Regions from separate parts of the Pseudomonas oryzihabitans genome, predicted to be linked through region 2. Evidence: riboswitches for the same ligand, from Rfam matches in the RefSeq annotation. Region 2 holds a riboswitch; each other region holds the start of a gene.
What was found. Region 2 has a riboswitch for cobalamin ahead of APT59_RS11675 (CbtB domain-containing protein). Riboswitches for the same ligand answer to the same signal wherever they lie in the genome.
Positions count from the first base shown of each region.

Region 1: it holds a riboswitch for cobalamin, as region 2 does, so the genes downstream of both, APT59_RS19345 (ABC transporter substrate-binding protein) here and APT59_RS11675 (CbtB domain-containing protein) in region 2, are expected to answer to the same signal.
Region 3: it holds a riboswitch for cobalamin, as region 2 does, so the genes downstream of both, cobO (cob(I)yrinic acid a,c-diamide adenosyltransferase) here and APT59_RS11675 (CbtB domain-containing protein) in region 2, are expected to answer to the same signal.

Region 1 covers NZ_CP013987.1:4,251,602-4,254,852, forward strand. Annotated here, with positions in the region: gene APT59_RS19340 (FecCD family ABC transporter permease) at 1-428, opposite strand, end outside; gene APT59_RS19345 (ABC transporter substrate-binding protein) at 425-1,441, opposite strand; cobalamin riboswitch at 1,472-1,620, opposite strand; gene cobJ (precorrin-3B C(17)-methyltransferase) at 1,627-3,251, opposite strand, start outside.
Region 2 covers NZ_CP013987.1:2,518,247-2,521,497, reverse strand. Annotated here, with positions in the region: gene APT59_RS11690 (segregation and condensation protein A) at 1-22, shown strand, start outside; gene APT59_RS11685 (cobalamin biosynthesis protein) at 13-387, opposite strand; gene APT59_RS11680 (CbtA family protein) at 384-1,061, opposite strand; gene APT59_RS11675 (CbtB domain-containing protein) at 1,074-1,259, opposite strand; cobalamin riboswitch at 1,346-1,683, opposite strand; cobalamin riboswitch at 1,742-2,082, shown strand; gene cobW (cobalamin biosynthesis protein CobW) at 2,184-3,236, shown strand; gene cobN (cobaltochelatase subunit CobN) at 3,243-3,251, shown strand, end outside.
Region 3 covers NZ_CP013987.1:1,585,614-1,588,864, forward strand. Annotated here, with positions in the region: gene APT59_RS07105 (mandelate racemase/muconate lactonizing enzyme family protein) at 1-1,059, shown strand, start outside; gene APT59_RS07110 (four-helix bundle copper-binding protein) at 1,065-1,394, opposite strand; cobalamin riboswitch at 1,492-1,687, shown strand; gene cobO (cob(I)yrinic acid a,c-diamide adenosyltransferase) at 1,782-2,408, shown strand; gene APT59_RS07120 (cobyrinate a,c-diamide synthase) at 2,402-3,251, shown strand, end outside.

The DNA of each region.
Region 1 (3,251 bases), 1.7 Mb from region 2:
GCCAGCACCGCGCCGAGAAAGGCGCCGAGCGAGACCCCGAGCACCCCGCCGCCGACGCCCAGCAGCATTACCAGCACCGCGCCGGTGGAGGCCCCTGCCGACAGCCCCAGCACATAGGGTTCGGCCAGGGCGTTGCGCAGCAGCGCCTGGAGAATGGCGCCGGAGACCGCCAGGCCCGCGCCACAGCAGGCCGCCACCAGGGCACGACTGAGGCGGTACTCCCAGACGATGCCCTGGACGATACGCTCCACCGGATAGGGCCCCAGGCCTAGGCCGTTGGCGATGGCCTGCAGGCTGGTCAGAGGCGCGATGGGCATCTCGCCGAAGGAAGCGGCCAGCACCACGCTCGCCGCCAGCGCCAGCACGGCGGCCAGGCCCAGCAGCCAGCGCCAGGGCCGGGCCCCTTCGGCTGCCAGGGGCAGGCTCATGGTTGCGGCTTGGCCAGGTCGGCGGCCAGAGTCTCGACGCTGTCCACCACCCGCAGCGAGGGATTGAGGGTCGGGGCGTCCACCACCAGCAGGTGGTTCTCGCGCACCGCGCGCAATTCGCGGGTCAGGGGGTCGCTGCGCAGGAAGGCCAGCTTCTTGTCGACGTCATCGGCGGGATAGAGACGGCGGTCCATGCGCGCCACGACGATATAGTCAGGGTCCAGACTGGCGATACGTTCCCAGCTCACCGCTGGCCATTCCTCGGCGCTGTCGACCACGTTGCGCAGGCCCAGGGACCGGGCGATCCAGGCCGGTGCGCCCAGGTTGCCAGCGACCCAGGGATCGCCTTCCAGGCGCGGACTGGAAAACCAGAACAGCACCGAACGCCCCTGGACCCCGGCCGCCTTGGCCTGCTCGCCAGCGGCGGCGATGCGGTGATCCAGCTCGGCAACCAACTGCTTGCCAGCCGGCTGCACATCGAGAATGGCCGCCAGTTCCCGGGCCTCGCGGGTCACCAGGTTCATGTCGAAGGGCGCGCTGCGGCTGCCGTCGCTGTTGGAATCAGCAGTCACCGCCTTGCCCTCGCAATCGCTGGGCGCCACATAGGCGGCGATGCCCAGCTTGGCGAAGCGGGGGAAGTCCGCCACCTCGCCGCCGGGTCCGACGTGATAGGTGTACTGCGCCGCCACCAGGTCCGGCCGGGTACCGACCACGGCTTCGAAGCTGGGAGCGTTGTCGGCCAGGCGCGGAATGCCCTTGCCCTCCTCCTGCAGGTCTTTCGGCAGGCCGCCGAACCAGACCCCGGTACCCACCAGGCGCGAGCCCACGCCCAGGCGCAAGAGCAACTCGGTACTGGCCTGGCCCAGACTGACCAGGCGCTGGGGCGCGCGCTCGAAGACCAGGTCACGGCCGCAGTTGTGGATGGTCAGCGGATAGGTCGTGGCGGCCTGGGCGCTAAGGGCGGAAACGGACAACAGGCCGGCGGCGAGCAGCGGTGAAAGACGGCGAAGCATGGACTCTCCTTGGGATGACGCGTCCCTTGTGGATGATGGATGTTCCCTGGCGAGGTCTGGCTCGCTTCTTTCGAAGCTCACAGTGGCGCGACCGCGCCGGACTCTCACCGGCTTCCCGCCAGGGAATAGGAAGGGTCGCCGAGGGTGGGCCAGCGGCGACCAGGATTCAAGCATTAAATGTTACTTTATAACAATTCCGGATCGTACCAGCGCGGCGTATAGACCCATTCGCCGCCATCGGCCCGCGGAAAGCGCCGGGTATGGCTGGAGCCGAGGATCACCAGGGTGCGTGAATCCACCATGTCACTGCGCAGGGCGCCGAGGCTGGTGTATTCGAGCCCCCCGCCGGGCCGGCCGACATCACGGCCGAGGATCACCGGGGTGGTCGCCGAACGGCAGCTGCGCAGCACGTCCAGCGCGCGCTCCAACTGGTGCGGGCGAGCCTTGGAGATGGGGTTGTAGAAGGCCATGGCCAGGTCCGCTGCCGCGGCCTGGCGCAGGCGCTGCTCGATCACCGCCCAGGGCTTGAGGTTGTCGGACAGGGAGATCAGGCAGAAGTCGTGGCCCAGGGGCGCCCCGGCCAGGGCGGCGCTGGCCATGGCCGCGGTGATGCCCGGCAGGATCTCCAGCTCCACCGCCGCCCAGCGCGGGTCATCGGCGCCTTCCAGCACCTCCAGTACCGCGGCGGCCATGGCGAATACACCCGGATCGCCGGACGACACCATGACTACCTGGCGCCCGCTGGCAGCCAGCTCGAAGGCATGGCGGGCACGCTGCAATTCTTCACGGTTGTCGCTGGCATGGGCCAACTGATCCGGACGCAAGGGGCCGGCCATCTGCACGTAGGTCGCGTAGCCGAGTACGTCCTGGGCCTGGTCCAGGGCGCGGCGCACCACCGGTGCCATGAGCTCGGCCGCGCCGGGGCCGAGGCCCACCACGCTGAGGCGGCCACGCCGCTGGCCAAGGTCCTCGGCTTCCAGCGGCCGGTCATGCAGGTGCAGGGCGATGCCCCGCTCCTGGGCACGTTCCACCGTCGTCAGGGCGAAGTCCGGCGTGTTGGCGTCGACGAATCTCAACGGCACATCCAGCGCCTGGCTCAGCTCGACCAGGCCGGGCGCGGCCATGTCTTCCGCCCGCGCCAGCAGCACCGCCACGGCACCTGGCGCATAGCCGGTGCTGGCAAGCAGTTCGGTGACGGCGGCAGCGGTGGCATCGGCACGTACCGCCACCAGCACGGCGCGGGGATGGATGAGCAGGGTGTGGTCGTCGGCACTGGCCAGCGGCGAGACCAGGATGCGCTGGTGCGCAGCGGGGTCACGGGCCAGGGGTACCTCGTCCAGCCAGGGCGCCTCGCCCTCGATGCGTACCGGGGCGCCGGCCAGCAGATCGGCCACCCGGTGCTTGGCCACGTCGACGTCGGCCAGGGCATAGCCGGCCGGTGGATCGAGCAGGCAGGTGCCGAATCTCAGTTCACCACTGGTGGTGATGGCCGGGGCCACGTCCAGCAAGGTACCCAGCTGGCGGGCCAGGCGATTGGCACCGGCCAGGCCGCCCAACAGCGGCACCACGGCGCTGCCGTCCTCGGCCACCGCCAGTACCGGCGGCTCGGCGGTCTTGTCGTCCAGCAGCGGCGCCAGGCTGCGGATGACGATGCCGGCGGCGCAGAGCACCAGCAGCGGCCGCTGCTGGCGATAGAGGTCGCGCAGATGGTCGCCGAAAGCGGTGTAGGTCACGTCGCCCTCGACCCGCCCGGCCAGGCCGTGCACCAGGCTGCCCGGCAGGCCAGCCTGCAGGCGGCGAGCAGTGGCCA
Region 2 (3,251 bases):
CGAAGTGGCGCCTCAGGAATAGGCCAGGGCCGCCGTGGCGGCCGCGCTCTTGCGCTTGCTCACGCGCAATCGGGCACCTTCGCCAGCCGCCCTCAATGCCGCGGCCTCGGCAATGCTCGAGCTACCGGTGTGTTCCAGCGCGACAGCGCTGGGTGAAAGGACGCCGACCTGCTGAGCCAATTGCGCCGCCGTGAAACCGAGCAGTGGCAGGTGCCAGCGCTCGGCGAGGGCGCATAAGGCCCCTTCTTCCAGTCGACTTTCCACCGTGGCCAGGGCCGTCAGGGCGGTGATTTCGCACTCGGCTTCCTGCAACACCGACTGCGCCAGTTCGGCGAGTTCGTCCAGCGAGCAGCCCCGCCGGCAGCCCAGGCCCAGGACCCGTTTCATGGGTGTGACGCGCCCTGACGGCGAAACAGCCAACTGCAGGCCAGTCCCAGCAACAACCAGAATGGCAGATTGCTCGCCAGCACGGCGATCTGGAAGTGCCGCTGCAGCTCGTGCGGTGCCAGGCTGGAATGCTCGATGGGCTGGGGCGCACCTAGCACATGCGGCAATACCAGCAGACCCAGAGCGATGATCTTGTAGCCGGGATGGCGGGCGAAGACCAGCAGGGCGAGGGCGGACGCGGTGGCCCCAGCGGTGCCGATCCACCAGGTTTGCCTTAGGGTCAGGTCGGCTGCGGCGGTCCCTGGCAGTTCCGGTGGCAGGCCGAGGCTGGGCGCGAGGCAGAAGGTGGCATAGCCAGCCAGTCCCCACAGCAGGCCCTGGTAGGTTCGGTGCGGTGTGCGCAGATTGAACAGGCCCGCCAGGACCAGGCCGAAGCCCACAGCCACCACCAGGTTGCCGCCAAAGGTGGCCAGGGTGCGTGGCCAGCCGTCTTCCGGCGACCAGGCTTCTGCGCCGTGCTCATGATGCTCCGTCATGACCGGTGCCTCGACCTGTACCTCATAGGTTTCCGCCTGAAGGATGAGCGGGGTCAGCCAGAGGCTCTGCAGGACGCTCAGCAGAAGGGCGGCGAGCAGGCCGGCCACGCCGGCACTGAAGGCGATACGCTGAAACATGCCGATCTCCTCTTAGTGGCAGGGGAAGCCTTCGCTGTGGCGGGTGTCGTGGGCGCCGTTGTGCAGGGCCTCGACATGGGAAAAGCCGGCCAGGAACACCAGGCCCAGGCCAAACAGGCAGGCGAGCAGGGTGGCCGTCAGGCGTTGGGTGCGGGTACTGGTCTGGGGCAGGGCGGTGGTGGAGCGGGCAGCGGTCATGACGAGGCCTCGGAGTCGAAGCGGCAGGGACGCGCCTAGGCAGCGGGCCGGTAGGCAGCCGCCGTCCAGCACGACCGCCCACCGCGGGTTGCTTGAAGGCGACAGGCCGGTCTCCGGACTCACGAGGGTCTTGTGGGGGCGGGCTGGCTGCGCTCGGCCCGGCGTTGTCGAATCCTTCTCCGCAAGACTCATCTACACCCTGTAAATGACGCTTGCTACGAAGGTTTCGTCTTGCCGTGCGCGGGCTCGCTCAAGATCGCATTCCCGTACGACTACCAGGATCGCCTTCCCCAAGCTTGCCGGCCGGGTGGCATCGTGATCCTGCGCTCGTCTACCGTTGCGGGGGCAGTGCCGGACTTGGACCGGCTTCCCGTTTCACCGCGACCCATGGCGGAGTCGCGACACCTGAAGCAGGGTCGAGCAGACCACGCGGGTCGTCCGACGGTCAAGCCTGTTCGATTGACACCCCGGCGGGGCACTCGTAGCCTGTCGGGCTTCGAGGTGCTCTTGTCCGCAAGAGCTTGAAAGGGAACGCGGTGCGACACCGCGGCTGCCCCCGCAACTGTAAGCGGCATCTTCAGCCTCTCCACAGAGCCTGTTCATAATGTGCTGCGCGTCGGTCAACTGCGTTGAAGATGCTTTCGGAATGCTCATTTACCATTCGTAAACTCGAGCGCGAGTCCGATCCGCTTCCTTAAGTATCTTCGCCTTGCTCGACTCTAGCTCGCGAAATCATGAACAAGCTCTAAGGCCACTGCTCACGCGGGAAGGCCGGAGTCGGGCGCCGTGAGCCAGGAGACCTGCCTCGCTAGTTTTCCATACGCAACCGGGCGGGGTGATCCGGGCTGCCACCAGGGCCTCGCCAGCGTGCGAGCGTCCGGCATGCCTGCCCGCCTTTTCTCGCATTTCACCTAAGGGCAGCCCATGAAAACCCTGGCCAAGACCCCCGTCACCATCGTCACCGGCTTCCTCGGCTCCGGCAAGACCACCCTGTTGCGCCACATGCTCGACCATGCCGAAGGCCGCCGCATCGCGGTGATCGTCAATGAATTCGGCGAACTGGGCATCGACGGGGAGATCCTCCGTCAGTGCAGCATCGGTTGCACCGAAGAAGAAGCCCAGGGTCGGGTCTTCGAACTGGCCAACGGCTGCCTCTGCTGCACCGTGCAGGAAGAGTTCTTCCCGGTCATGAAGGAGCTGGTGGCGCGTCGTGGCGACATCGACCACATCCTCATCGAGACCAGCGGCCTGGCCTTGCCCAAGCCGCTGGTGCAGGCCTTCCAGTGGCCGGAGATCCGCAACGCCTGCACCGTGGACGCGGTGATCACCGTGGTCGACAGTCCGGCCGTGGCTGCCGGCACCTTCGCCGCCCACCCCGAGCAGGTGGACGTTCAGCGCCGCCAGGATCCCAACCTGGACCACGAGTCGCCGCTGCATGAGCTGTTCGAAGACCAGCTGGCCAGTGCCGACCTGGTGATCCTCAACAAGGCCGACGGCCTGGATGCCGAGGCGCTGGCCCGGGTCCGCGCCGAGGTGACCGAGGAATTGCCGCCGGCGGTCAAGGTGGTGGAAGCCAGTCGCGGCGTGCTGCCGTTGTCGGTGCTGCTGGGGCTGCAGGCCGAGTCCGAGGCCCATATCGACAGCCGTCCGACCCACCACGACCTCGAGGGGCATGAAGACCATGATCATGACGAATTCGACTCCTTTGGTGTCGAATTGCCCGAAGTCGCCGAAGCGACCCTGCTGGCGGCCCTGACCGAGGTGGTCAAGCGCCATGGCGTGCTGCGGGTGAAGGGCTTCGCCGCCATTGCCGGCAAGCCGCTGCGCCTGCTGGTACAGGGAGTCGGCACCCGTTTCGACAAGCATTTCGACCGTGCCTGGCAGGCGGCGGAACCCCGTCGCACCCAACTGGTGCTGATCGGCCAGGAGCTGGACCAGGCGGCGATCACCGCTCAGCTGCGCGCTGCGGTGGCCTGAACCTAGATGCATCTG
Region 3 (3,251 bases), 930 kb from region 2:
CTTTGCGCGCCACTGCTGTTGGGTCGCGATCCCCTGCAGATCGAAGCCCACAGTCGGGCGCTGCTGCGTGGCTATCTCGGCTTCAACGGCAGCGGCGTGGAAACCCGAGCGGCTTCGGCGCTGGACATCGCCCTCTGGGACCTGTTCGGCCAGGCTATGGGTGTGCCGATCCATCAGCTGCTGGGTGGCCAGGTCCACGAGCGGATGCGCGCCTACAACACCTGCGCCAGTCCCAACTTCAATACCGGTGGTGAGCAGCGCCGGCTGATCGCCAAGGGTGAGGCCCGTGTGGCCGGTCGCTACGACGATCAGGTGGCGGCAGTGGAAAACCCGGGCGAACTGGCCCAGAGCCTGATGGACGAAGGGTTTGCCGCCATGAAGATCTGGCCCTTCGATGCCTTCGCCCTGGCCAGTGGCGGCCAGTTTCTGTCCAGCACCGACTTGCGCCAGGGTCTGGAGCCCTTTGCGCGCATCAGGGAGGCGGTCGGCGATGGCATCGAGGTAATGTGCGAATTCCATTCCTTGTGGAATCCGACCTGCGCCCTGCAGATCGCCCGAGCACTCAAGGACTACAACATCTTCTGGGCGGAAGATCCGATCAAGATGGATCACGTTCAGGGGTTAGCGGATTTCCGGCGACTGGCGGGCATTCCGGTCTGCGGCAGCGAGACCCTAGCGATGCGCGGTGCCTTCCGCGATCTGCTGGCGGCCGATGCGCTGGACTATGTGATGGTGGACCTGTCCTGGTGCGGTGGGTTGAGCGAGGCACGCAAGATCGCCACCTTGGCCGAGGCCTATCAGAAGCCCATCGCCCCGCACGATTGCACCGGACCGGTGGTGCTGATGGCCTCGCTGCATCTGGGGTTGGCCTCAGCCAATGCCATCTTTCAGGAAGTGGTGCGAGCCTATCTGGCGGGCTTCTATCGTGAGCTGGTCACCGAGCTGCCGGTACTGGAGCAGGGCTGGCTGCTACCGCCAACCGCACCGGGCCTAGGCACCGCCCTGCATCCGGCGCTGCGTCAGCGGCCGGACCGGATCGGGCGGGTATCAACGCGGTAAGGGGCTCAGGCGGCCATGGCTGCGCAGGCATCGGCGCAGGCTTCACAGGCCTGGGCGCAAGCCTGGCAGTGGTCGGCCTTGTGCTTGCCGCATTCGGCGGCGCAGGCGCGGCAGGTCGCCACGCAGAGGGCACAGGCTTCGGCCAGGCGATCGCTGCCGCGCTGCATGAAGGTGGCGGCCAGGCGGCAGGCGTCGGCGCAGTCACGATCTAGGCGCACGCAATCGCGCATCATGTCCAGATTGGCTTCACCCAGACAGGCGCTGGCGCAGGTTTCGCACGCGGCCGCGCAGTCGAGGCAGGCCTTGATGCAGGCGGCGAGGGAGGATTCGGTCATAGGTATCTCCTGGCAGTGGGGTGCTAAGGGTGGACCCGGCCGCCGGGCGCCGAGTTCGGCCCGCGCGATCGATTGACGCTCTCTCGGGTAGTCCGTACCCTGCGCCCTTGCACGTGGTGCCCCGTTTGAGTCGGGGTGAAACAGGGAAGCCGGTCGAGCCGGCGCTGCCCCCGCAACGGTAGTTGAGTAGCAGCTGCGCGAGACCCACTGGCCCCGGCCGGGAAGGGGCGCAGCGGGTGCCCGAGGGTATCGACTCACCAGCCCGGAGACCGGCCACGCTTGCGTTCATCTCGGCGATGCGGAGGGCGTCGTGCGGCGTCGCCACCTGCCTTGCGCGGGCGGCGTCTCTGCCCGTTTCTCCGTCGCGCCCGCACCCGGAGAACCGCCATGACCGACACCCCTGATTCGAACAGCCCCGAGCGTGACGAGCGCCATCGCGCGCGCATGGTGCGCAAGAAGGCGGTGATCGACGCCCGGATCGCCGACGCCCAGGACGAACGCGGCCTGCTGCTGGTGCACACCGGCATCGGCAAGGGCAAGAGCAGCTCCGCCTTCGGCATGGCGGCACGCGCCCTCGGCCACGGCATGCAGGTCGGCGTGGTGCAATTCATCAAGGGCCGCCGCGACACCGGCGAGCAACTCTTCTTCAGGCGCTTCCCCGACGAGGTGCGTTACCACGTCATGGGCGAGGGTTTCACCTGGGACACCCAGGATCGTGCCCGCGACCTGCAGTCGGCGGCCGCGGCCTGGGCGGTGGCAGTGGAGCTCTTGCGCGATCCGGCCATCGGCCTGGTGCTGCTGGACGAACTCAACATCGCCTTCAAGCATGGCTATCTGGAGGTCGACCAGGTGCTGGCCGATCTCGCCGGGCGTCCGGCGCACCAGCATGTGGTGGTGACTGGCCGCGGCGCGCCGCCGGCCCTGATCGAAGCCGCCGACACCGTGACCGACATGAGTCTGGTCAAGCATGCCTTCCAGGCCGGCGTCCGCGCCCAGCAGGGCATCGAATGGTAGGCGAACCGCGGCACTGCCCGGCGCTGCTGATCGCCGCCCCGGCCTCCGGTCAGGGCAAGACCAGCGTCACCGCCGCCCTGGCCCGGTTGCATGCACGCCAGGGGCGGCGGGTGCGGGTGTTCAAGTGCGGCCCGGATTTTCTCGATCCGATGATCCTCGCCCGTGCCAGTGGCGCCCCGGTCTACCAGCTCGATCTGTGGATGATCGGCGAGGCCGAGAGTCGGCGCCTGTTGTGGGAAGCGGCGGCGGAGGCGGACCTCATCCTCATCGAAGGCGTCATGGGGCTGTTCGACGGGCAGCCGTCGGCGGCGGACCTGGCCGAGCGCTTCGGCGTACCGGTACTGGGGGTGATCGACGCCGCGGGCCTGGCGCAGACCTTTGGTGCCCTGGCCTATGGCCTGGCCCACTATCGGCCGAGCCTGCCGTTCGCCGGTGTGCTGGCCAATCGCAGTGGCAGCCCGCGGCAGACGCAGCTGATCCGCGGCAGCCTGCCGGCGGGCATGACCTTCTTTGGCAGCCTGCCAAGAGATGCCGGCATCGAGCTGCCCAGTCGCCACCTGGGGCTGATCCAGGCCGACGAGGTCACCGACCTGGATCGCCGTTTGGACATGGCGGCCGATGCCCTGGCCGCCAGCTCCGACATCGAATTGCCGCCGCCAGTGGCCTTCGCCGCGCCGGAGCCGACGCCGGTCGAACCGCTGCTGGCCGGGGTGCGCATTGGCGTGGCCCGCGATGCGGCCCTGGCGTTTCTCTACCAGGCCAACCTGGACTTGCTGCGCGCCCTGGGCGCCGAGCTGCAATTCTTTTCCGTGCTTGCCGACTCGACTCTGCCGGAGGTGGACA